DNA from 3 places in the Metabacillus sp. GQ13 genome. Region 1 is predicted to be linked to each of the others. Evidence: predicted binding sites of a transcription regulator. Region 1 holds the regulator's gene; each other region holds the start of a gene.
The links. The regulator LexA, encoded in region 1, represses DNA repair genes until DNA is damaged. The targets are predictions, from matches to a motif close to CGAACATATGTTCG.
Positions count from the first base shown of each region.

Region 1 (6,915 bases):
GCCGTCGTGATATCGTTCTGGAACTTGAGGAAATGGGATTTGAAATTGAAGCATCCCACCATGAAGTAGCACCTGGTCAACATGAAATTGACTTTAAATACGCTGGTGCAATCAGAGCATGTGATGATATTCAAACATTTAAACTTGTTGTTAAAACAATTGCTCGTAAGCATGGTTTACATGCAACATTTATGCCAAAGCCATTATTCGGTGTTAACGGATCTGGTATGCACATGAACTTATCATTATTCCGCAATGGAGAAAATGCATTCTTAGATACAAGTGCAGATCTTCAATTAAGTGAAACAGCTAGACAATTTATTGCAGGTATCATTAAACATGCATCAGCATTTACTGCAATAACAAATCCTACTGTTAACTCATATAAACGTTTAGTACCAGGTTATGAGGCACCATGTTATGTTGCTTGGTCTGCTCAAAATAGAAGTCCATTAATTCGTATCCCAGCATCACGTGGTTTAAGCACGCGTGTTGAAGTACGTAGTGTTGATCCCGCTGCAAATCCATACTTAGCAATGAGTGTATTATTAGCAGCTGGTCTTGATGGAATCAAAAACAAGCTTGCAGCTCCTAAACCAATTGACCGTAACATTTACGTTATGTCAAAAGAAGAGCGTATCGAGAGTGGCATCGTAGATTTACCAGCTACTTTGGCTCAAGCTCTAGATTTACTAAAAACAGATAGTACAATGAAACATGCTTTAGGAGAACATTTATTCGAGCATTTTATTGAAGCCAAGGAAATAGAGTGGGATATGTTCCGCACCCAAGTTCACCCATGGGAAAGAGAACAATACATGTCAATGTATTAAATAAGAAGTTTTCCTGATATTGAAGGTGACAAATATACGATTGAAACTAGGTTTCTTTCTATATTTGTCACCTTTTTTGTTTTTTATATTAAGTTGTTGGGTTTAACAATTTCAATATCAAAATCTAACACTTAATCAATGAAAAAAACTTTGAGAGATAGAAAAAACGAAATTAAACAGAAAAAAAGCCTGCCCAGGGGCAAGACTTTTAGTGGATAGTACGATAAACACCTATTACTTTTCCTAATATACTTACATTTCGTAAGATAATTGGTTCCATTGTAGAGTTTTCAGGCTGTAAGCGAATATAATCCTTTTCTTTAAAAAATCGTTTACAGGTTGCTTCATCTTCTTCAGTCATCGCGACAACAATATCACCATTATTAGCAGTTGGCTGTTGACGAATAATGACCATGTCACCATTTAAGATACCTGCTTCTATCATACTATCACCCATAATTTCGAGCATGAAAACATGTTCGTCATCATTTACGTATCTGTCGGGTAGGGGGAAATACTCTTCCACATTCTCTATTGCTGTTATAGGTACACCAGCTGTTACTTTACCTATAACAGGTACATTAACCACTTTGCTTTTTGGAATGGTAGAAGAATCCTCTATTTCCAAAATTTCAATTGCTCTTGGTTTGGTTGGATCCCTTCGAATCAAACCTTTAGATTCTAATCTAGCCAAGTGACCATGTACAGTTGAACTTGAAGCTAAACCAACAGCTTCCCCAATTTCACGAACTGAGGGTGGATAACCCTTCTTTTGTACCTCATCTTTGATAAAACTTAAGATATCTTGTTGTCTTTTTGATAGTTTCGTCATCCTTGTGACACCTCGGATTCCTGTAATATATGTTTAGTATAGCATCATTTTCCTGTTCGTACAAACATAAGTTCGAAAAAAAGTGTTGACTGGAACAATTGTTCGTATTATGATTATTTTATAAATACGAACAAATATTCCTATGAGGTGAGAGAATTGAAAAAAGAATCTATCATTTATATCCTATCATTCATTGTTGTATTATTAGCTATCACAGGTGCGATATCATATACTAATCAAAATGAGAATTTAGAAAATTTTTATATAGTAGAAATAGAAGAAGGTGATAGTTTATGGAGTATCGCTGATAAGTTTCATACTAATGCAAATATATCTAAACAAGATTTTGTGGAATGGGTTCAAGATAAAAATGAACTTCACTCTAGTATTATCAAGCCAGGTGATCTAGTTTTTGTACCTTTAGAAAAAGGGCACCAAATGAAATTTGAACAGATTGCTAGTGAGTAGTTAAAGTTAAATATGAATAGATGATTTTTCACATAAAGGTGTTTTCGCAAAGATTGCTGCTTTTCATTAAATGACTTAGCCCATTTTCTTTTAAATAGCTTCTAATTATAAAAAAACCGATGACTTATTTTTAAGGTAATATCTTAATGCCACTAGGTAATATCTTAATCCCGAAGTTACTGGGTACTATCCAAAGGCCGACATTACTAGTTTTGGTAGCAACAAACTTTTAGAAAAGACCCTTACATAAAATGATTAGTTTTCCATATATATAACCAAATTTCGAGCGAACCTTAAGATACATGTGGTTGAAAGTTTTAAGGATAATTTCCAGAGATTAATAGAAATGAAATTAATCTTTTTATAGCTAGGATGATGAAAATGAAGGCAATTATATATTGCAGAGTAAGTACCGATAAAAAAACACAAGATAGTTCTTTAATAAGACAAAGAGAGGAGCTAGAGATATTAGCAAAAATCCATAAAATAGATGTGATAAAGATAATAGAAGAGCGCCATAGTGGTTATGCTGTTGATCGGGATGGAATCATTGAAGCACTTGCTATGTTAAAAGACAAACAGGCTTCAATTATTCTTGTACAGGATGATACCCGTCTAGGAAGGGGGCATGCTAAAATAGCCCTTTTACATGAAATAAAGAAATTAGATGCAACACTTTTTACACTTACTGAGCAGGGGGAACCAGAATTATCAGAAAGTGATGAAATGGTCTTAAATATTCTTGCTGCTGTTGAAGAATTTCAGCGAAAACTTGTGAATTACAAAATAAAAAGGGGGATGCATCGAGCTATTGAAAATGGATATAAACCTCAAGATAATTTGTCCAATCTTGATAGGGGTGGAGGTCGTGAAAAACTTTCTGTTCCGATCGATGAAATCATAAAACTTCGTAATAAAAAGCTTACATTTCATGAAATTGCTGCAATTCTCAAGGGTCTAGGATATGATGTTAGTAAAGCAACCGTCCATAGAAGATACAAAGAGTATCTAGATAATCAGTCAAAAGAACCTCACTAACTAGTAGGATCTTCATTTACACCTTATATCCTATCTCATTAAAATGAATGAATAACTTTTTAGAATAATGGTGACGATTAAACCATTTAAGTTGCTATTCTTTACTCCTTTTAGTAATATGACATGTATGAAATATATAGGGGAGAATAGTTAATTATGTTACCTAAAAATCAACTTTCACGTATAAATGAATTATCAAAAAAATCTAAGTCAGTAGGTCTGACTGAAGTAGAAAAAGAAGAACAACAAGTATTACGAGAACAATATCTAAAAACGTTCCGTTCTTCAATGAAGAATACTTTAAAAGGTGTAACAATTGTAGATCCAAATGGAAATGATGTTACACCGAAGAAATTAAAAGAGGATAAGAAAAATAATCTTCATTGAAAGAATAAATCTTTATGGTTTATTCTTTTTTTGACTAATAACGTCTCTTTTTCTAGATTTATTTATTTTCATTTCCTTTTACAGGAATTCTTAAATAATCATAACTCAAAAGAATCTCAAACACTTCGACAAAAATAGTGTCTTCTTTCTCCGCTTTAAGACAATTCTTGCTTTATCTATCTCTTATAATAAGAGAAAAGGAATGATAGAGGAGGAATGGAATGGTGAGACACTATTACATTTATTTAATAGAGGAAGAATTTGCAAGTCACTACTTTGGTCGTGAATCTAAAATTTATCACCTTTTTCAGGACTTTTATTGGACGACTGTTCGATCCAACCTTGTTGATACCCTTGAGAAACAAATTCATTATATTACAAAGCCTATTCCGCATTTATTTATACATCAGTTACTAAATACTCATTTGGTAAATCGATCAGATTATTCGAATACGCATCATATCCATAAAATTGAATTGAAACGTAATCGTGGTAATGCTACTTTAATTGTGAAGGATCGTTATTTGGAGCTTTCATCAGACGGAAGCTATGAAGCAGAAACGATTTTTTTTGAAGTACTTAGAAAGTTTGATCCAAAATTTTTAGCAATGGACTTGCAGGGAGAAAGGTATGGTTGGTTAAATCCTATCAAAGAAAGAAATTTTGTATGAAAATAAGGAAATTACGGGACAAATGTTGTATAATATCCTTGGGTTTAGTACACTGTAAGATAGACAACATGAAGGAGGAAATATAATGGAATTATGGGTTGTTATTCTAGTAGGCGTTCTAGCACTACTTGCTGGAGTTGCGCTAGGATTTTTCATTGCGCGTAAATATATGATGACTTATCTAAAGAAAAATCCACCAATCAATGAGCAAATGTTAAAAATGATGATGATGCAAATGGGTCAGAAACCTTCTCAAAAGAAGATCAATCAAATGATGAAAGCTATGAACGGACAAATGGGAAAATAATATTGATATAATAAGGTTTTGAAATTAACTCTAATAATAATAGAAATCAGTAACTTATTAAAGAGGTCATTTCTATTGGGTTGCAGTTTTCAAGTATTTAGGGGTTTTGAAAAGGATTGAATCATTCAATTATTTTTTGTTGGGACAACCTTTCTTATTTTATTTTATCCTTTCCGAGGTCATAAAATGTCTTGGTAAATTACTTATCCTTTCCTATAACAATAGTAAAACCACTTTTTCTGGAGAAAAAGTGGTTTTTAATTGGTAATGCTAGAGTTTTGCATGTAGGTTATATACAATAAGTGTTTTTAAAGAAAATATTTTAATCTTTAATTTATATTTAATATGAAAAATGATTTACATCCTCAATAAAAAAAGACAGAACTATTTTTTGAATGATCATCCTTAATGTATTCATTTAACAATAAATCTAACTCTTGACTATATTTAATAGATTCATTTGAATTTATCCCATTTTTTAAAACGATATCAATTAATTCTATTCTTTTTTTTTCAATAACTTTAAGCATTTCTTGTTTAGACAAAAGAAATTGTCCTTTCTTTTTTAAGTATATTTCTAATATAAGTATACCCTTTTATTGGAATAATTTCAAAGGTAGTCTTTGTTGAAATTATTTGCTGCAATATTTTACTTAATTAAAATGACATGAAAGTTTAACATGTAAAACCAATAATAAAGATTCTTTTTGCTAGAATAGAGAATATCTATATTTCTAGGGGGAATAACATGACAGATATTAATGTTTTTTTAGCGTTCGGTGCTGGGTTCTTATCCTTTATTTCTCCGTGCTGCTTACCACTTTATCCAGCGTTTTTATCCTATATTACTGGGGTATCAGTAGGAGAATTAAAAACTGAAAATGCCTTATTGCAAAGGAGAAGTTTATTACATACTTTATGTTTTTTATTTGGATTTTCTTCAATCTTTATTGCACTTGGATTTGGTACTTCATTTATTGGAGAATTCTTTCAAAACTATCAAGATCTTATTCGCCAGATTGGTTCAATATTAATTATTGTATTTGGGTTAATGATTGTTGGTGTGTTCACACCAGAATTTTTAATGAAAGAACGTCGTTTTGAATTTAAAAACAGACCAGCTGGATACTTAGGTTCTGCTCTAATTGGAATGGCTTTTGCAGCTGGTTGGACACCTTGTACGGGACCAATTCTTTCAGCAGTAATTTGGTTGGCTGCAACTAATCCTAGCTCAGCAATGATTTATATGGTAGCCTATATAGTAGGTTTTGCAATACCGTTTTTACTGTTGTCTTTCTTTATCGGTAGATTTGGATGGATTAAAAAACATAATCTTATGATTATGAAATTCGGTGGCTATCTAATGATTATCATGGGGATTTTATTATTTTTTGATTTAATGACATTAATCATTATTTACCTAACAGAAATATTTGGGGGCTTTACAGGTTTTTAGTCCTTAAGAGATTATTAGTAAAAATTACTTTTGATCCAATTTTACTATAAAATATGGAATTTTTTGATATAATAAAGGAATTAGTGATAGTTATTGCGAATGTGGATATATGAGACTTAAATATGTGTCTAATTCCAAGAGGCGATCGCCTACGCATATGAGTTTGACTATAAATCAGGCATTACTTTATCATTTTTGGGGAGGAACTAGGCATGGCCAGAATACTAATTGTTGATGATGCCAAGTTTATGAGAATGACTTTATCTAATATTTTAATAAAGGCCAATCATGAAGTTGTCGGCGAAGCAGAAAACGGTGTTGAGGCAATTGAACTTTTTGTTAGAGAAAAACCAGATCTAGTAACCTTAGATATCACAATGCCAGAAAAAAATGGAATTGAAGCTCTTAAAGAAATTAAACTTGAGTACCCTGATGCGAAAATTATTATGTGTTCAGCTATGGGACAACAAAAAATGGTGGTAGAAGCAATTGAAGCCGGTGCTAAAGATTTTATTGTTAAACCCTTTGATGAGAATCGAGTGATTGAAGCAATTAGCCGTGTTTTAGGATAAGCAATAAAAAACCATTTAAGAAGTTCTTAAATGGTTTTTTATTTTTGGATTAAAGAAATACTTATACTGTGGGTAACTGCTTTGACACCTTTTTTTCAGAGCCCAGTACTAAGTAACTTGACCTTCATTCCCTAAGTCAATATCGAAACTGCCGCTCTTCGTGTTTTTTTATTCTATAGGTAATGCTCCAGTTCATTCTCACTAAACGGTACTTACGTTTTTCTTCATTCTAAAGTGATAGTAGCGAGCATTAAGTTAAGATTAACTATAAAAAGTTAAACAAAAATAATACATATAAATGTTCTTGTAGGTAATTAGGAGAAGTTCGTTTATACTAATTATAGTAGTTGC
Region 1 covers NZ_JCAXET010000001.1:275,438-282,352, reverse strand. The annotation lists gene glnA (type I glutamate--ammonia ligase) at 1-833, shown strand, start outside; gene lexA (transcriptional repressor LexA) at 1,042-1,665, opposite strand; gene yneA (cell division suppressor protein YneA) at 1,822-2,133, shown strand; gene AC6CHR_RS01415 (YneB family resolvase-like protein) at 2,515-3,171, shown strand; gene AC6CHR_RS01410 (DUF896 domain-containing protein) at 3,328-3,558, shown strand; gene sirA (sporulation inhibitor of replication protein SirA) at 3,780-4,229, shown strand; gene AC6CHR_RS01400 (YneF family protein) at 4,315-4,536, shown strand; gene AC6CHR_RS01395 (Spo0E family sporulation regulatory protein-aspartic acid phosphatase) at 4,902-5,081, opposite strand; gene AC6CHR_RS01390 (cytochrome c biogenesis protein CcdA) at 5,285-5,992, shown strand; gene AC6CHR_RS01385 (response regulator) at 6,205-6,564, shown strand.

Region 2 (6,915 bases), on a different contig from region 1:
GTTTTGAGATTTTCTGTAATATCCTCACCTGTTGTTCCATCTCCACGAGTAGCACCTTGTACAAATTGACCATTCTCATAACGCAAAGAAACAGCCAATCCATCAATTTTCATCTCTACTACATATTGAACATCATCTCCGACAGCTTGCCTCACACGACGGTCAAAATCCCGGAGATCATCCTCATTAAAGGCATTCCCAAGGCTAAGCATCGGTGTTCGATGAACAACCTTTTGAAAAGCTCCTAACACCGTTCCTCCAACCCTTTGAGTCGGAGAATCAGCAGATTTCAATTCTGGATATTCTGATTCCACTTTAATCAATTCCTGCATCAATCGATCATATTCAGAATCAGGCACACTTGGCTGATCTAAAACATTGTACTCATAGTTATAAGTGTTTAGTAATTCATGTAGCTCTTGAATTCGTTTGATTGCCGATTGTTTATCCATTTAAATGTCCAATCCTTTCTACCGGTCTTTCTTTTCTTCCTTAGCAAAAGGCTTCTATATGTACAGGTTAAGAAGCTCTATGTTAGAGCTTCTTATGATTGTCGGGGCTGTTCAAGGCGCTTACGCTTTTCATGGTTACACGCGGTTGATCGGTGCAAATTTTGCTAGCAGGCGCTTTATGCCGATAGGGCTTGGGAAGGCGATGTCTAATTCCTTTCCTTCTCCTGTGCCTTTTACACTTACTACAGTACCAGTTCCCCACTTTTTATGTCCGGCTTTATCTCCGACAGCCCAAGGTATTTCGTCTCCACCGGTTGTTGCAACCATAGGTCTTGATACTGGTGGGCGACTTTCTAGACGACGACCTTGTTTAGATGATGCTGATGATTTTGCTTTTTTGGACATGGTTTCATTTAAATTTTCTATTAGTTCTGTTGGGATTTCAGAAATAAACCGAGATTCAGGATTCATATTGGTTCGTCCATATAACGTACGCATTTGAGCGTTTGTTAAGAATAGTTCTTTTTCTGCTCTTGTAATTCCTACGTATGCCAATCGACGCTCTTCCTCCATCTCGTCTTCTTCCATTAAAGAACGACTATGTGGGAAAACTCCTTCTTCTAATCCGATTAAGAATACGACCGGAAACTCTAATCCTTTTGCAGAGTGAAGAGTCATTAACACTAATGCATCGCTATTTTCCTGATCATCTTCCTCGAGTTTATCAATATCAGAGATTAACGCTAGATCTGTCAAGAATGCGACTAAACTTTTATCTTCATTTTGTTTTTCAAACGTTTGTGTTACAGATAAAAACTCATCAATATTCTCTAAACGACTTTGCGCTTCAATGGTTTTATCTTGCTTAAGTGAATCGCGATAGCCAGATTTCTCTAGAATCTCTTCTGCTAGCTCAGTTACCGATAAATACTCCTGCGTATTACCAAGATTTCTAATCAAGTCGCGGAATTCAACTAATGCATTGACAACTCTTCCACTAACTCCTATGTGTTCAATTTCGAATAGAGCTTGAAATAGTGACAAATCTTTATCTAAAGCATAATTTGCAATCTTGTCTACAGATGTTGAACCAACACCTCTTTTCGGTACATTGATTACACGTGATAAACTAATATCATCATCTGGATTTGCAATTAATTTTAAATATGCAAGTAAGTCCTTTATCTCCTTACGATCATAGAACTTGATCCCACCAACAATTTGATAGTTTAAATTCGATTTAAGTAAAACTTCCTCAATAATCCTAGATTGGGCATTTGTTCGGTATAATACAGCAATTTCTGAAAGTTTTCTTTGTCCTGAGTCTACAAGTTGTTTGATTTTTCCTGCAACAAATTGTCCTTCAGAAGATTCACTATCTGCACGATAATAGGTGATTTTTGCACCTTGTTGATTTTCAGTCCATAGCTTTTTCGGTTTACGATTTGAATTATTTTTGATAACCTCATTCGCAGCTTCTAAAATTAAACTAGTGGAACGATAGTTTTGTTCCAGTAAAATAACATTTGCTTCAGGATAATCTTTTTCAAATGAGAGGATATTTGCAATGTCAGCGCCCCTCCAGCGATAAATGGATTGGTCTGAATCCCCAACAACACAAAGATTCTTAAACCGGGCTGCTAAAAACTTTACTAACATATACTGTGCTCTGTTTGTATCCTGATACTCATCAACATGAATATATTGAAATTTCCGTTGATAGGATTCAAGAACTTCCGGTACCCGTTGGAACAATTGAATTGTCGTCATGATTAAGTCATCAAAATCAAGAGACTGATTTTTGCGAAGCTTTCTTTGATATTCCTTATAAATATCACTCACTATTTGTTCATAATGACTACTAGCTGCTTTATCAAACTCTTCAGGAGTAAGCAGTTCGTTTTTAGCACTACTAATTGACCCTAACATACTTCGTGGGTCGTACTTTTTTGGATCTAGATTCTTTTCTTTTAGTACCTTTTTAATCACTGACAATTGATCTGTCGTATCTAGGATTGAAAAGTTACGATTAATTCCCATTCTGTCACTATCTCTACGTAGAATACGGACACACATTGAGTGGAAGGTTGAAATCCATATGTCATCCGCACCTGGGCCTAAAATACGTTGAATTCTATCTTTCATTTCTCGTGCAGATTTATTTGTAAATGTAATCGCTAAAATATTCCATGGAGCAACCTGCTTTTCTGTCATTAAATAGGCAATTCGATGAGTTAACACCCGAGTTTTACCACTTCCTGCTCCTGCCATAATTAATAACGGACCATCGGTTGCTTTAACTGCTTCTTGTTGCATATTATTTAAACCTTCAAGTAATTGATTTGATAGGAATTGCAATTGCTTCACCGCCTTAACGAACATATGTTCTATTTTATCAAAAGAATGCATCTAATGACTACTATTTTTTATAACCTCTTTTAAATATGGATTATTAACTAGTTGCCTATTATCGCATTCATTTTGTTGATATAACCTTTAGTTAATGCTTGATGACAAGGTTTAAAAACACCTTCTACTTTACAGCTTCAACTGTTTTAAGTGCTGCTTTTAAATCCGAGTAGATGACATTTCCAACAACAATTACATCAGCAAATTGAGAAAATTCTCTAGCTTCTTCAGCTGATGTAATGCCACCACCATAGAAAAGCTTCGTATCTGTTAATGCCTTTTTTGTTTCTTTAACAACTGAAAGGTCGCCTAGTTTCCCACTGTATTCTAAATAGAAAATCGGTAGATGGAGCATTTTATCGGCAACTCGTGCATATGCCGTTACATCTTCAATCGAGAGGTCAGTATTTGCATCTGTTAAACCAGCTGCCTTACAATCAGGATTCAAGATACAATAGCCTTCGACAATTAATTCTTCCCAATTGATAATCTCTCCATATTCCTTTACTGCCTCATGATGTAATTCAATTATCCACTTTGTACTCCTACTATTTAAAACAGTTGGAATAAAATATAAATCAAAACCCGGAATGATTGATTCTACTGTTGAAACCTCTAAAACACAAGGGATAAGATAACGTCGAACTCGTGACATTAAATTTAGTACATTATCTTCAGTAATATTATCGCTACCTCCAACGATAATACAATCTGTTCCAGACTCACAAATTTTCTCTAAGTCCCCATCACTTATCTCTTTATCGGGATCGAGCTTAAACGCATGTTTCCACTCTTTAATATCATACATGCTTTAGAATCCTCCATTCAAAAAACATCCATTTCATTATTATAGCAAATTACAAGGGTTCAAAAAACTAGACTCTTCTCTTAAAGTTTGTTGCTAGCTATTTTCAAATTAATTGACTAAATATGATCAAAGCACCTGAACAATAGTCAACGAATAAAACGAGCAAACGTACAATACCTTCACATAAAAAGAGCTTGAAGACTACCCCTTCAAACTCTGACGCTATTTTTTTTCAACTAACTAGCTTACTTACTATTACATTTTTTTGTTTAAGTGTTCTTACTGTTTATTATATATTAAAAGTATATATCGTTTTACACTCATTATAAAACTACCAATTACAGCATAAGTATTTTTGATTAACAACACAATTCCTTTTCTTGGAAAGATAACAATAATATTAATTTCACCATAATTCTATTATTATTTTACTAGACGATTATCCACTTAAGAATATTTCACTAGTTTCGTGGGAAATAGGTTTTAGATAAATAAGGCTGTTTTCGCAAGGATTGTTGTTTTTCGTAATAAGTAAACCTTTACGAATTCAGCCTATCTTCGTGCTCTTTTCGTTAAATGACTCTGATATCCCTTTGGGGATCGATTCAATTTACACAATAAAAATCCAAAACCCGATTTTTATTAGTACTAGAGCAACAAACTTTTAGAAAAGAGCCATAAATAAACAACGAAAAGACACCTGAAGACTTCCCCCAAGTGTCCTTTTGAATAATTAAAAGCTATTTTAAAAGAAAGTGATTGAGTCACATTTAACGATAGAGCACAAAGACAGATAAATACGTAAAAATGTGCTATTACGAAAAGCAAAAATCTTTGCGAAAACACCTCTTGTGAAACTAATGAACGCAATTCCCTTAAATCCGTGATGTGATAAATCTTATTTTATTCTATTTCAGCTTTTTCCTTATCTTCGTGAACACGCTCTAGTGCCATTTGATAGGCATCATTTCCATAATTCAAACAGCGTTTCACACGTGAAATGGTTGCTGTGCTTGCTCCAGTTTCCGTTTCGATCTTATGGTACGTAAATCCCTCTCGTAGCATTCTTGCCACTTCAAGTCTTTGGGCTAATGATTGAATCTCATTAACTGTACATAGATCATCGAAAAAACGATAACATTCCTCTAAATTATTTAATGATAAAACTGATTGAAATAGTTGATCAAGTTCTTTACCACGTAGCTTCTCTATTTGCATAACCATTCTCCTTTTGCTAGGCTATTTTCTACAAGTTTGCTACTTTCCAGCTATTAATTGTGCAAATTTCAATATAGCACGATATGTAGACTAAATCCGTAAAGTAATGCGGTTTACGAACAGCAGCAATTTATGCGAAAACAGCATTTTACTATTACGATTGATTTAGAAATGTATCCTCTATGCTAGGGACAATATTAACCCACGTTCTACCTGGAACAAAGCTTACAATCTCTCCATTTTTGATAGGAATGATTCTACCTTCGCGGTTTTCCCATTCTACCTCTTGTTTTATGCCATTTTGCAGGAGAATTGCTTTACCTCCAGAAGTTAAGTCGATGCCCCTTCTACCATAATCATCTAATCTCTTATGGTCCATTTCGACAACAAAAATGTTGCTCAATGATATCGGTTCACCCGTTTCTAAATCAACCGTTTGTTCTTTATCACTATAACGACTATAGCTATGATTAGTTTGATTATACTCATATGATGCATGCCATGTCTCAGACTTGTCATATTTAATAACAAACTTCTTTGCTGGTTCTCCTTGTAAACTTACCACTTCTTCCTTCGAAAGAAACGTAAAAGGCTCAACTTCTGCAGTTATGTCAATATTATTCGCTACTGCTCCGTCTACTATATTTTCATTCGAAATATAGGAATTGTGTGGTGCCTTACGATGGTCGGCTCTCCAGAATAGAGTCCCATCATAAAATAACCCATTTAAGTAATCTGCTTCTCCTGCTTCTAGCTTTTGTTTAGCTGTCGGGCTCCAGCCATGACTGATGTAAAGCGCTTCAAAGCCTTTACTTAAATCCACATAATAATCTCTTGCACTTCGTACAGGTCCAATCGTATCCGGTAAATCACTTTGAAAGATCGCTAAAAACCGAGTAATAGTACCTTCTGATAGTACCTCATACACAAGGTCAGCCTTATATAAACCGGATTGCGGCCTTGCTTTAGGATGATTATTAATCATTACGGCTACTGGGCGTTGGTCTCCATCGCCTTCCTCTATTTCTAATCCAGTTAGAGGATAAACAACTTTTTCTTCTTCTGCTATTACATCAACAGACTCTTCCTCTTGGAGATTATCGTCGGAATCTGTATGATTGGATTTCTGATTATCGTTACTGCAAGCGCTTAAAATTATTAAAATAGACATGAACATAAATAAGAAACTTCTCTTCATCAAACCCACACAACCTATCTTACTTTTTTACTATTATAGTTTAACGCATTATCGACGGAAAGAGTACCGTTTTTTTCATAACGTCAAAAATCCCTCTCGGTGTTATTCTTATATAAGGTAAATGGGTTGCTGATAAAAATAACAGCGAATAAAGTGGATCAGAAAAACGATACCCTCTGTCCCGTAATAGTGAGTTAAGTTGATTTTGTTTAGTTATTACTTCATTGAGGTCTTCGTCTGATGCCCCACCATTTAATGGTAATGACATCTCAAATTGTATTTTTCCATTCTCTGTTAATACTATACCACCACCAAGTTGCTTCATTCGTTGAAAAGCCGCCAACATCTCCGTTTTATTCTTTCCAATAATAATGAAGTCTCCTGTTGTCGAATAGGAGCTTGCAAATCCCTGAATTTGTTTTGCAAAACCTTTGATAACAGTATTGATTCTCCATTTACCATCACGATCAATAAGAGCGAGAAAACTTTCATCATGACTTTCTGAAAGCTCACTCATTGAGCTGTCAATTGTAACTGAATAAGGTTCCATAATAACTGAATCTCTCATTTTCATCCCAAGTGGCATAGAAAATTGCAGATCATCAGCGGTGAGATCCCAATCTAAATTCAATGGGTGCAACCCATGTGAGTCCCAATCTACAGTATCGATTACTCCTTCACTAGGGATCCCTTCTCTGTATAGCCATGTTCCTTTCGCCATTACCGAAGTAGGATCTGGCTGATCCATGCTATCTAAAATATTCAATGTAGCCATTCTTCCAGGTGCAATAACACCAATTTGGTCCTCTAATTGATAATATCTTGCTATA
Region 2 covers NZ_JCAXET010000011.1:16,742-23,656, reverse strand. The annotation lists gene ligA (NAD-dependent DNA ligase LigA) at 1-452, opposite strand, end outside; gene pcrA (DNA helicase PcrA) at 588-2,810, opposite strand; gene pcrB (heptaprenylglyceryl phosphate synthase) at 2,986-3,669, opposite strand; gene AC6CHR_RS14550 (YerC/YecD family TrpR-related protein) at 4,573-4,887, opposite strand; gene AC6CHR_RS14545 (DUF3048 domain-containing protein) at 5,042-6,058, opposite strand; gene AC6CHR_RS14540 (adenine deaminase C-terminal domain-containing protein) at 6,126-6,915, opposite strand, start outside.
Region 2: pcrA (DNA helicase PcrA) is a predicted target of LexA. The motif match lies at 2,828-2,841, and genes of this name have one in related genera.

Region 3 (6,915 bases), on a different contig from region 1:
TATATCCTTATCATAAGCAGAAAATGGTTCCACGTTTTTTTGCAATTAAAACAATTCTGATTTAGCCATTATTTGTTATTCCCGACCTTCCCTATTACATCATCCATGCTTACAAATCCGAAGTGACGGCTATCTCGACTTTGTAGCCGATTATCTCCAATAACAAAAATAAATCCTTTAGGAATCCTCGTTTTATTGGTAATTTGTTTTAGAGTAAAGTTTCCGGTTTGCTTCATTACCTCTGTCTTTTCTTCAAGTGATAAAAATGGTTCATTAACAGCCTTACCATTTACAAAAAGCTGATCATCCTCATAATGAATCTCATCCTCAGGTAAGCCAATAACTCTTTTTACATAAATTTCCTCACTATTGGGCGGATGGAAGACCACGACATCAAACCTTTTTAGTGAATTAAAATAAATACCTAGTTTATTAATGGAAAGCATTTTACCTTCCTCATATGTTGGTTGCATAGAAATTCCTTCGACTTTATATTCAACAAAGATCAGATTTTTTAAGATGACTGCGGTAAAACAAATTCCAATTGTTGTAAGAGCAATTCCGCGCTTTTTCATGATACCCTCCTACTCATTTGCCTTCTCCTTTTTTACGGTCATCGTTTTATTTAAATGTCCTTCAACTTTCTTTCCTGCAAACCATAATAAAAAAATCACAAAAGCGACAATGATCGATCTAATTGGCTGCGTTATTAAAGCACGTAAATCCTGGCCCATAAAACTCACAATAAAGATCATAACAAACTTTCCGACTAAAACAGCTAATATAAACTGCCAATAGCTTATTCTTGAGAGACCTGCTACTACATTTATTGCAGCAGATGGAGTGAACGGAAAACACAAAATAAGAAATAAAGGGCTGAAACCTCTCCGTTCTATCCATATTAATAATCTCTTAATTGTTTTTTTATCTTGTAACCGTCTAAAGAATTGCCAATTTCGAACCTTTCTCATGATAAAAAAGACAATAATAGCGCCTGAACATGCACCAATCCATGATAAGAAAAACCCCATCCATAAACCAAATGAATTAACATTTGCAACAATGAATATGACAAGTGGCAAAAACGGTAAAAATGCTTCTAATAATGGTAATATTATTGCAAAAAAAGGACCCAATGAACGGTAGGTTTCAAATAGTTCCATTAGTTTATCTAGAGAAAAAAATTCCTGTAGTGTTTCGGGGTTCATGGTATGCTCCTCAAATCCTTTGTATCTATTTTACACATTAATGTTAAAACTTAAAAGGAAACAAGTAAAATATTACTTGCGAAATCATAAAAAAAAGTGTAAGCTAATAAAACGAACGTGTGTTCTATTAAGAAAGGGGTCATTTTTGTGACTAGAATACCTTCCGAAATTCGCGACATGATTGAACAAGCAATTTATTTACCAATGGCAATTTCGATTTTCAATCGCGATTTATCCGTAATCCAAAAAAGTCCGTTTAAGCTTCATCAACCCTACCTGGCCCTTGTAGAAGAATCACTAAAGCTTATCCAAAAGGACCTCGCTATGGTTAAACAAGAACTTTATAAACAAAATATAAAAGTACATCAGGTGGAACGAGATGAAGCTTTTACTCTTTATTCATTTATATATAATGGCTATGAAGAAAAACATAATTATTTTAATCCAAGAATTCGCAACAAGGTTTGTGAACTTATGGAGATTTATTTATTCAAGCCCTATAAATAAATCTCCTACCTATCCATACCCATAATCTTAACAATTTAAAAGGAATAAGGTTCATCTTACATTTCCTGAATCCATCAAACTAGTTACTTTCCATAAATTCTTCAAAGTATCTCACTTTCTACAAGACACCACCAACCTAGTCTCCCCTTCTTTCGAATTTACCAAGTATAATTTTTTCAGTTTTACAAAAAATAAGAAAACCTTATGATTTTTATTATTTATTTTGTTTTTTACTCTAACTTTAGCTACTAATTATTTCAATATTCAAACGAACAGTTTAATTGACAATAAAACCGCATTAAATTATTCTAATTAAGTTATTTTTAAAACCGATAAACTAACTGGGGGTTATAACATGAAAAAATCACTCATTTCTTTATTTACCATTTTATTGATCTTAGCTTTATCAGCATGTGGTGCGCAAGAAGAGAAAGACACCACTGGAGAGAAAAAAGCATCGTTATACGATCAAATAAAGGAAAACGGTGAGATTACAATTGGTACAGAAGGAACCTATGCACCATTCACGTTCCATGACGAATCTGATAACCTAACCGGATTCGATATTGAAATAGCAAGAGAAGTTTTTAAACGTCTGGATATCAAACCTAATTTTATTGAAACAAAATGGGATGGAATAATTGCAGGTCTTGATGCTAAACGATATGACATGGTTGCTAATCAGGTAGCTATACGCCCTGAACGATTAGAAAAATATGATATGTCTGATCCCTATATCGTTTCAAAGGCTGTACTTATTGTTCGTGAAGATAACAACGAAATCAAAACCCTAGAGGATTTAGATGGAAAAAAAGTTGGACAATCTCTTGACAGTAATTACCGTAAAATGGCAGAAGAACATGGTGCAACAAATACAGTTATTGATGGCTTTAATCAAGCAATCGACCTTCTTGTATCAAAGCGAATTGATGCAACGATCAATGATAGTTTGTCTTACCTTGATTTAGTAAAGCAACGTCCTGATCTACCAATTAAATCAGTTTATGAAGAAGAGAATGCTACAAGTAACGCCTTCTTATTTCGCAAAGATAACAAAGAACTAGTTGAAGCCGTTAACGGTGCTTTAGCAGCTATGAAAGAAGACGGTACGTATTTAAAGATTTCCGAAAAGTGGTTCGGAACTGACGTATCCAAGTAAAGGAATTGATGTGTGATGTTTACCGACGAACGAGCAGAACGTATTATAGGAATCCTTAGTGATTCCTTTTTTCCACTTTTAAAAGCAGGTATTTATTTTACGATCCCATTAACATTGATTGCATTTGTATTAGGACTTATATTGGCTTTTCTTACGGCCCTAGCACGACTTTCAAACTTTAAGCCCTTAGTGGCTATAGCAACAATTTACGTTTGGGTATTTAGAGGAACACCGTTGCTGGTTCAATTATTTATTTTATTTTATGGATTACCTAGCATGGGGATAACACTTGATCCCTTTCCTGCAGCTATTATCGGATTTACGTTAAACAAGGGGGCATATAGCTCCGAAATAATCCGTGCCGCCATTCTTTCGATTTCAAAAGGTCAATGGGAAGCAGCCTATTCGATCGGAATGACTAAATCACAAGCTATGAGGAGAGTTATCCTACCTCAGGCTGTTCGAGTCAGTATTCCACCACTCGGAAATTCATTTATCAGTCTAGTAAAGGATACATCACTCGCAGCAACGATTACAGTGACAGAGATGTTTCAAAAAGGTCAACAAATTTCATCTGTCACATATGAACCGCTATGGCTTTATATAGAAGTGGCATTTATTTATTTAATGTTCAGTACGGTTCTCTCTTATGCGCAATCTAAACTCGAACATCGCTATGATCGATCGGTCGCTAAATAATGGAGGTCTATCATGATTACAATTAATAGGCTATATAAAAAGTTTAACGATTTAGAGGTTTTGAAAGGAATTGACCTTTCAGTTGAAAAAGGGACGACAGCTGTCGTTATTGGTCCATCTGGTTCTGGGAAAACAACCCTACTACGTTGCTTAAATCTTCTTGAGATTCCTGACAAAGGGACAATCTCTTTAGGAGAAAAACATATAGAATTTACTGATAAAAATAATAAATTATCTTCTTCACAGATTACTGCATTCCGAAAACAATCAGGAATGGTTTTTCAAAATTATAGCCTCTTCCCACATTTTACAGCTCTTGAGAATGTGATGGAGGGACAATTAACCGTTTTAAAACGTTCAAAAAGTGAAGCAAAAAATAAAGCTCTTGATTTACTAGAAAAAGTAGGTCTTAAAGACCGTTCAGACATGTATCCTCATCAATTATCTGGTGGCCAACAACAACGGATTGGTATTGCTAGAGCAATGGCAATCGATCCCAATGTCCTGCTTTTCGACGAACCCACATCTGCTCTTGATCCTGAGCTAGTCGGAGAAGTACTCAAGGTCATGAAAGAATTATCAGAAGAAGGCATGACCATGGTCGTTGTCACACATGAAATGCAATTTGCTCGTGAAGTTGCGGATCAGGTTATCTTTATGGACAATGGAGTTGTTGTGGAAAAAGGTACTCCTGAAGAAGTATTTGGTAACACACAGAACCCTCGAACGAAACAATTTTTAAATAAAGTTAATGCTAGGTGACAAAGAAAAGCGAAAGGCGCCCGGTTATCGGCGACAAGCATAAGACGAGCCGGCCGGAATGTTGCTCTTTAACCTTCTGGACGGATTGGCTTATGGCTCGAGCCGATGGCGCCTGGAGCTAGACACATTGAAAAGCGGAAGGCGCCCGGTTATCGGCGACAAGCATAAGACAAGCCGGCCGGAATGTTGCTCTTTAACCTTCTGGACGGATTGGCTTATGGCTCGAGCCGATGGCGCCTGGAGCTAGACACATTGAAAAGCGGAAGGCGCCTGATCATCTGCGACAAGCATAAGACGAGCCGGCCGGAATGTTGCTCTTTAACCTTCTGGACGGATTGGCTTATGGCTCGAGTCGATGGAGCCAGGAGCTAGAGAACTAAATAGCAGTAAAAGCGCTAGGTTCTTGATCATCCCCGACAACAACTTTCCTTAACTAGTAAAAAGTGCTAGGGTCCAAGGTGCCCTAAACACACAAAAGCTATCCGTTTGCCGGATAGCTTTTGTTATAAGCACCCATCTATTGTTCAATCAGGTACTCTACTTTTCTAGTTAATTTAAGAGTTTTGCTATGGTATCAATTTTATAAATTTCAAGAAACAATTCCATAATAGATCTTCAGATCGCCTTATGTAAAGCGATGAAATTCTCTTATCATTTGTTCATAAAAAGCACTAAATTCCTTTTCTCCCTTTGGGGAAAGGTACATATTCATTTTTCTTTGTTCTTGTTCGATTCTTGATGAAATAATTGTTCGAAGTTGTGCTGTGCGAAAGAGTTGATTCTCAAAGGACCCTACTGACATTGTAAGGATTACTTTTTCACCATTTGAAAAGGTTACAATTGTATCATCGTGTTTTGCACCTAAATATTCTTTTACATAACTATGTGCCAGCCATGCACACTGCGGTCTTGTTGAGGATGTCGTGGGGAAAAAATAAATTGAATTAGCAGGGTCAACTACAATTGGGGGTTTATGAGTCACACCCATAAGTTCTTTTGTACCATCCTTTCTTCCAATATAGCTACTTGAAAAATACCTACAACTCTGATCAATAACGTCCATTGGTCGTTTCGGAACGACAAAAGATTTCTCAACCTCATAAATTTCAGTATACATCTTGTTTTCAGCAGGTAGGACAGCCATTGTAAAACGATTAATAATGTAATCATCTACATTCTGTTTCTTATCATTCACGTTCTAGCACCCCTTACTAAATTATTAGGTAATATACCCCACACCTAATGTAGCATATTAAGGAAGAAATTTCTATAAATTTGGAAAATTCAAAATAAAAAATAATATTTATGACCTATTGATTCTTAAATAATTGTATATACAATTATTATTCTATTCCTATTGACCTGTTTTTCAAACAAAATCCCTCAAGATAAGTTATTTATAGACATCAATCAATCTACTAATTAAGAAACATCCTCAATATCAAGCTTTTAATAATTATTCCTGTAAAATTATTAAAAAATTTTAAATATTTAGTTGATTTCTACTGACTTATTCCATACAATATAAAAAAGGCATCAGGGGTGATCTTAAATGAAAAATAAAAAGTCCTCTTACACTGAGATCATGAAGTCCCGTAACACAATGAAAAACGTTCCATCTGAGCATCCTGTATTAGACATGTATATTCAAATGGTTTTAGACGAGTCGCTATTTATCAGGAAAATGGCTTTGCTAGAAGAACGTATTGATGATGCACTTGACACGAATAACAAATCATTATTTATGAATTTATCGAAAGAATACAAAGTATTACGTAAGTTCGGATAGAGATTGCCATTATGGCAGTCTCTATTTTTTTGTTTTTATCTATAATCACTATTCAAAAGGAGTTTTCCAATTAAGAAGTTTATGAATCTACAGTCCGGGTACTTAATTTATAGTAACGATTTTACAAATAGGGAGGAGTTTAAAAATGGACAACCAAAATAAAAACATTGAAGGTGTTTACGATACTGAACAGGAAGCCATTTTAGCTGTTGAGGATCTTAAACGACAAGGATACAGAGCAGAAGAGATCTCCGTTATTAGTAAAAATCGTGAGGATGTCGATTTTATCACAGAAGAGACTGGGACAAAAGCAGGTGCTGGCGCTGCAACAGGTGCAGTAACAGGTGGTACACTTGGGGGCTTAACTGGTTTATTAGCAGGCGTCGGAGCACTTGCCATCCCTGGAATTGGACCTATCATTGCAGCAGGACCTATAGCCGCTACCCTTACTGGTGTAGCCGCAGGAGCAGGAGTTGGTAGTCTTACTGGCGCACTCATCGGTATGGGCATACCTGAGGATGAGGCAAAGATTTATGATGAATCCGTAAAGGAAGGTAAAATCTTAGTACTAGTTGAGCGAAAAGAAGAGATCATTGAAGACATTGAGCAAAATGCACCTCTAGAAATGGACACAACAGCTGTTGATGGTACTGTTATCCCTAAGAAGGATTACAATAATTATCAGGATCGAGATCCATCTGAAAATGAACATGACAATAGAACAACACCTACAGGAATTCATCCTGATCAGAAATGGTCTTAAAAAAAGATCATCTTGGAATAGATAAACA
Region 3 covers NZ_JCAXET010000012.1:189,352-196,266, reverse strand. The annotation lists gene lepB (signal peptidase I) at 69-575, opposite strand; gene AC6CHR_RS16305 (TVP38/TMEM64 family protein) at 585-1,208, opposite strand; gene AC6CHR_RS16300 (YhjD family protein) at 1,356-1,715, shown strand; gene AC6CHR_RS16295 (amino acid ABC transporter substrate-binding protein) at 2,071-2,874, shown strand; gene AC6CHR_RS16290 (amino acid ABC transporter permease) at 2,890-3,573, shown strand; gene AC6CHR_RS16285 (amino acid ABC transporter ATP-binding protein) at 3,586-4,335, shown strand; gene AC6CHR_RS16280 (competence protein ComK) at 4,961-5,530, opposite strand; gene AC6CHR_RS16275 (IDEAL domain-containing protein) at 5,888-6,124, shown strand; gene AC6CHR_RS16270 (general stress protein) at 6,270-6,887, shown strand.
Region 3: AC6CHR_RS16300 (YhjD family protein) is a predicted target of LexA. The motif match lies at 1,321-1,334, and genes of this name have one in related genera.